Regions from separate parts of the Enterobacter chuandaensis genome, predicted to be linked through region 2. Evidence: predicted binding sites of a transcription regulator. Region 2 holds the regulator's gene; the other holds the start of a gene.
The links. Region 2 encodes LexA, which represses DNA repair genes until DNA is damaged. Its sites were predicted from a motif close to TNCTGTATGTACATACAGNA; they were not measured.
Positions count from the first base shown of each region.

Region 1: a site for LexA is predicted at 1,100-1,119, ahead of dinB (DNA polymerase IV). Genes of this name have one in related genera too.

Region 1 covers NZ_CP097173.1:1,006,198-1,009,489, forward strand. Annotated here, with positions in the region: gene nqrM ((Na+)-NQR maturation NqrM) at 1-79, shown strand, start outside; gene MX657_RS04890 (glycerophosphodiester phosphodiesterase family protein) at 110-973, opposite strand; gene dinB (DNA polymerase IV) at 1,132-2,190, shown strand; gene pepD (cytosol nonspecific dipeptidase) at 2,252-3,292, opposite strand, start outside.
Region 2 covers NZ_CP097173.1:326,910-330,201, forward strand. Annotated here, with positions in the region: gene MX657_RS01525 (diacylglycerol kinase) at 1-358, shown strand, start outside; gene lexA (transcriptional repressor LexA) at 467-1,075, shown strand; gene dinF (MATE family efflux transporter DinF) at 1,139-2,476, shown strand; gene MX657_RS01540 (CsbD family protein) at 2,597-2,806, shown strand; gene zur (zinc uptake transcriptional repressor Zur) at 2,855-3,292, opposite strand, start outside.

The DNA.
Region 1 (3,292 bases), 680 kb from region 2:
GGAAAAGGTGTGCGACTGCCCCGAACCGTGCGATGCACGTAAAAAACGGATGGCCCGGGACCAGCAGAGGATCATCTAGAAAAAGGCCGCTTCATGCGGCCTTTATCATTTATTTTGCCCAGCTTCTGGCTTTGGCTGGTGAGTCCACAAGAACACCGTCGGCACCCAATGTTTTCGCCTTCTGGTAATCTTCTTCAGAGTTCACACCGATAAAAATCAGATGGGCATTGCCCTGAGAGCGGAAGCAGTCAACGGCCTCTTTGTCCCACGTTAACGTTGCGGGGGAGATACCTTCGCCTAAGGTGAATTTCTCGACTACCTCTACTTTTCGGTTTAACTCAAGTCCATACCAGTAATCGTCCATTTTTTTCGAGGGGGACAGACATTCGTGGCTCAACGAAACAGTGGCCAGACGCGTGCGGGTTTCGCTGCGTGTGACAAAGCGGGGGATTTCAGCAGGCAACGCATCCAGATAGCGATCCTCCGTAGAATAGACGCGAATGCGATTCAGGCTGTTGGTCTCTTTCAACACGTTCAGCAGCGCGATGCCCATGGTCGCCGGATCGGCATCCGGGGATTTAATATCAATGAAAAACCGCGTTTTTGGCCAGGTGGTCAGTACCGACTTCAGGGTGGGTATTGAGGCATTCAGCAGGCTTTCCGGCAGGTTCTTATCTTTCCACTTAACGCTGACATCCGCCTTCGCCAGTTCCTCAGCGGTATACTGTGACACCTTTCCCTGTAGATTGCTTAACGCTTTCAGATCGACTGGTCGGTAAAGAACCGGTACACCATCCCGACTCAATTGCACGGTTATCCAGACGATATCTGCTTTGTTTTCGAGCGCAAGCTTAATGGCTGGCAGGGTGTTTTCAGGTGCATCCGCAGTCCCGCCCCGGTGAGCAACGATCGCAGGGTTAGCAGATGCAGCACTCGCCAGAAACAGTAACGAAATCGAGAGAATTTTCTTCATGAATAATTACGCTCCATTAATTTGCTAAATATATGTATATAAAGGTTTTATTACGCATGTTTGTAACACATTTATATGACAACTGTGAGTAAGGAAAATAGCTGACGCATTTTTTTCCTTTTGTTATACTGTATATAAATACATGTGTGGTATGACCGATGCGCAAAATAATCCATGTCGATATGGACTGCTTTTTTGCCGCAGTGGAGATGCGCGACAACCCGGCGCTGCGGGATATTCCCATCGCTATTGGCGGCAGCCGCGTTCAGCGCGGTGTGATCAGCACCGCCAACTATCCTGCACGCAAATTTGGCGTGCGCAGCGCCATGCCGACGGCAATGGCTCTAAAACTTTGCCCGCACCTTACCCTTTTGCCGGGGCGCTTTGACGCCTATAAAGAAGCGTCAAACCATATACGCGAAATCTTCTCTCGCTATACCTCACTGATTGAACCGCTATCGCTGGACGAAGCCTATCTGGACGTCACTGACAGCGTGCACTGTCACGGCTCCGCCACGCTGATGGCGCAGGAGATCCGCCAGACGATTTTCAACGAGCTGAATCTGACCGCGTCGGCAGGCGTCGCGCCCGTTAAGTTTCTTGCCAAAATCGCCTCCGATTTAAACAAACCCAACGGCCAGTACGTCATCACTCCTGAAGAGGTTCCTGCGTTTCTAAAAACGCTGCCGCTTGGCAAAATCCCCGGCGTAGGCAAAGTTTCCGCCGCGAAGCTGGAAAAAATGGGATTACGCACCTGCGAAGATGTGCAGCGAAGCGACCTTGCGATGTTGCTCAAGCGCTTTGGGAAGTTTGGCCGCGTGCTGTGGGAACGCAGCCAGGGGATTGACGATCGTGATGTGAACAGCGAACGGCTACGGAAATCCGTCGGCGTTGAGCGCACGCTGAGCGAAGACATCCATGACTGGTCGGAATGCGAAACCATTATTACGGAACAGCTCTATCCGGAGCTGGAACGACGCCTGATCAAAGTAAAACCTGATTTACTGATTGCCAGACAGGGCATCAAACTGAAATTTAATGACTTTCAACAGACAACGCAGGAGCACGTCTGGCCGCGTCTGAATAAAGAGGATCTGATCGCAACCGCGAAAAAGGCATGGGAAGAACGCCGGGGCGGGCGAGGGGTGAGGCTGGTGGGATTGCACGTTACGCTGCTGGATCCGCAGTTGGAACGTCAGTTGGTTTTGGGATTGTAATTGCCCGGTGGCACGAGGTTGTTCACCCTCTCCCTTGAGGGAGAGGGCTGGGGTGAGGGTATTATTTAACAGGAATCGCCTTCAGCAGTTCCGTCAGCAGCGTCCAGTAATGGCCGACGCTTTCAATATGAACCTGCTCATCCGGAGAGTGTGGACCGGTGATGGTTGGCCCGATAGAGACCATGTCCATGTCCGGATACGGTTTCTTGAACAGACCACATTCCAGACCCGCGTGGATCACCTGGATGTTCGGCGTGCTGTTGAACAGACGCTGATAAGTTTCACGCACCAGCGCCATTACCGGAGAGCTTGCATCCGGCTGCCAGCCAGGATAGCTGCCTTTAGCGGAGGTTTTCGCACCGGCCAGCGTGCCCAGGGATTCCAGCATGCTCACCACGTACTCTTTACCGCTGTCGATCAGAGAACGAATCAGACAAATGATCTCTGCGCTGTCATCGCTCATGGTCACCACGCCCACGTTCAGGGAGGTTTCCACTACGCCTTTCGCCACGTCAGAGTTGCGAATAACGCCGTTTGGCGTCGCGTTGAGCAGCTGAACGAAGCTGTCGCGAGACTGCGCGGTCAGGGCGGATTTATCCGTAGACACGGATTCCAGCACCACGGTCAGGTTCTTCTCTTTCGCCGACAGTTCGTTTTTCAAGATATCCAGGTAGACGCTGGAGAGTTTTTTCAGCTCGTCCGCTTTCGCCGCTGGCACCGCCACGGTGGCAAAGGCTTCGCGTGGGATCGCGTTGCGCAGTGTACCGCCGTTGAAGTCCACCAGACGCAGGTCCAGCTCGGCCGCGTGGCCCGCCAGGAAGCGTGCCAGCAGTTTGTTGGCGTTACCCAGACCCAGGTGAATATCACCGCCGGAGTGACCGCCTTTCAGCCCTTTCAGCGTCAGCTTGAAGGTCTGGAAGCCCGCAGGAATCGCTTCGCGGGACAGCGGCAGGGTAGAGATGAAATCAATCCCGCCCGCGCAGCCCATGTAGATTTCACCTTCTTCTTCGGAGTCGGTGTTGATCAGGATATCCGCCTGCAGCCAGTTTGCCTGCAGACCGAATGCGCCGTCCATGCCCGCTTCTTCGGTCATGGTCAGCAG
Region 2 (3,292 bases):
TACCACTGGGTTAACGCGTATCATCAAAGCTGCCGGTTATTCATGGAAAGGTTTCCGTGCCGCCTGGGTTAATGAAGCCGCTTTTCGCCAGGAAGGTGTCGCCGCTATCGTCGCGGTTATCATCGCCTGTTTCCTTGATGTAGATGCCATTACCCGCGTGCTTCTCATCGGTTCCGTACTTCTGGTGATGATAGTGGAAATTCTCAATAGCGCTATTGAGGCCGTGGTCGACCGGATCGGCTCTGATTTCCACGAGCTTTCTGGCCGCGCGAAAGATATGGGCTCCGCCGCTGTCCTGCTGGCGATTATCACAGCAGCCATTACCTGGGTCACGCTGCTTTGGTCACATTTCCGATGAGCCTCGAGGAATAATTAAGTCCCTGGTTTTTTGTGCAGTTTTTGGTTCCAAAATCGCCTTTGACTGTATATACTCACAGCATAACTGTATATACACCCAGGGGGCGGAATGAAAGCATTAACGACCAGGCAGCAAGAGGTGTTTGATCTCATTCGGGATCATATCGGCCAGACGGGTATGCCACCCACGCGCGCGGAAATCGCGCAGCGTCTGGGTTTCCGTTCTCCGAATGCTGCCGAGGAACACCTGAAAGCGCTGGCGCGTAAGGGTGTGATTGAGATTGTGTCAGGCGCGTCGCGTGGTATCCGCCTGCTGGTGGAAGAAGAGACGGGCATTCCGCTGATAGGCCGCGTTGCTGCAGGTGAACCGCTGCTGGCACAACAGCATATTGAAGGTCACTACCAGGTCGATCCTGGCATGTTCAAACCGAGCGCTGATTTCCTGCTGCGCGTCAGCGGGATGTCCATGAAAGACATCGGTATCCTGGACGGCGATCTGCTGGCCGTTCACAAAACGCAGGATGTACGTAACGGCCAGGTGGTGGTCGCGCGTATTGATGACGAAGTGACCGTTAAGCGTTTGAAAAAACAGGGTAACACCGTTCAGCTGCTGCCCGAAAACAGCGAATTCACTCCGATTGTGGTCGATCTCCGCGAACAGAGCTTCTCTATTGAAGGTTTGGCTGTTGGCGTGATTCGTAACGGCGAATGGCTGTAATCACTTCCTGACAGGCTACGCTTCCGCTGTAGCCTGCTTCATTTACCCTTGCCGGTATCTCTCATGTCACTGCTGACGGCATCTGATAAGGCATTGTGGCGTCTTGCCCTGCCGATGATTTTTTCCAATATCACCGTGCCCTTGCTGGGTCTGGTCGACACGGCCGTTATTGGCCATCTCGATTCCCCTGTTTATCTTGGCGGCGTGGCGATTGGCGCAACCGCAACCAGCTTCCTGTTTATGCTGCTGCTCTTTTTGCGGATGAGCACTACCGGGCTCACGGCACAGGCGTATGGTGCAAAAGACCCGTTACGTCTGGCGCGCGCGCTGGTGCAGCCGCTGATCCTGGCGCTTGGCGCGGGGGCGCTCATTGTTTTACTGCGCACGCCCCTGATAGACCTTGCGCTCCATGTTGTTGGCGGCAGCGAGGCGGTACTGGAGCAGGCGCGTCGCTTCCTGGAAATCCGCTGGCTCAGCGCGCCTGCCTCGCTGGCGAATCTCGTTCTGCTGGGGTGGCTACTGGGCGTGCAGTACGCCCGTGCGCCCGTAATTTTACTGGTCGTGGGAAACCTGCTTAACATCGCGCTCGATCTCTGGCTGGTGATAGGCCTGCATATGGACGTGCGCGGGGCGGCACTGGCGACGGCAATTGCCGAATACGGAACCTTATTCATTGGGCTGTGGATGGTCTGGCGCGTACTGGTCCTGCGCGGGATATCCCTCGTAATGCTGAAAACCGCATGGCGCGGCAATATCCGTAAACTGCTGGCGCTCAACCGTGACATCATGCTGCGCTCGCTTCTGCTACAGCTCTGTTTTGGCGCGTTGACGGTTTTTGGTGCCCGCCTTGGGCCTGAGATTGTCGCGGTGAATGCGGTCCTGATGACATTGCTGACGTTTACCGCCTACGCGCTGGACGGTTTCGCCTACGCCGTTGAGGCGCATTCAGGGCAGGCGTACGGTGCGCGTGAAAGTGGCCAGCTTCGTGAAGTATGGCGCGCGGCATGCCGTCAGTCGGGCCTGGTCGCGCTGGCATTCGCACTGATTTACGCCTGCTTTGGGCGCGACATTATTGCATTACTCACTTCGATCCCGTCTTTACGCGAACTTGCGGATCACTACATCGTCTGGCAGGTGATCTTGCCGGTGGTAGGTGTCTGGTGTTATCTGCTGGACGGCATGTTTATCGGTGCGACGCGCGGGGCGGAAATGCGTAATAGTATGGCGGTCGCGGCGGCGGGGTTTGGTCTGACGCTGCTGACGCTTCCCTGGCTGGGTAATCACGGTTTGTGGCTGGCGCTTGCGGTATTCCTCTCCCTGCGCGGCCTGTCGCTTGCTTTTATCTGGCATCGTCACTGGCAAAATAATACCTGGCTTCCTTCCCGTCACGATATATCGTGACGGTTAAAGATTCCGAATATGAAATCAACTGCCGAATCCTTAACTACAATAATTATCACGTCCAGCAGAAAAGAACGTAACGGACGTTACGACCCGACGCTTAACTAAGAGGACACGATGATGAATAAAGACGAAATCGGCGGCAACTGGAAGCAGTTCAAAGGTAAAGCGAAAGAACAGTGGGGTAAGCTGACTGATGACGATATGACCGTCATTGAAGGTAAACGCGATCAGCTTGTCGGTAAAATTCAGGAACGTTACGGCTACGCGAAAGATCAGGCAGAAAATGAAGTCAAAGACTGGGAAACCCGTAACGACTACCGCTGGTAACGCTGAATAACCCACACAGGCGGCTCTAAGCCGCCTTTTCTTTTGCCCTTAACGCGGCTTTTTCTTCACCAGGATTGAGTGATCGTGCTGACACGCATCCTGATGCCGACAGGCTTCCACCTCAACGCATTCAGAACACAACCCGTGTGCTTCAATCACGTTATGACGCAGGGCAAAACCCATTTTTGCCGCCAGCGTATGCATAATATCCTCTACGCCCTCCGCTCCCTCTTCTTTCACCACGCCGCAACGATCGCAGATAAACATGGCCGATGTATGCGTTGGCTGATCGAAAAGATGGCAGAGGACATAGCTGTTTGTGGATTCGACCTTATGCACAAACCCTTGTTCCAGCAGGAAATCCAGCGCGCGATACACCGTCGGCGGTTTAGCCTGCGGCTCGCTTTCGCGGAGCAGGTCGAGGAGGTCATATGCGCTGATGGCACCCTGCTGCAGGCTCATCAGACGCAGGACTTCAAGGCGCTG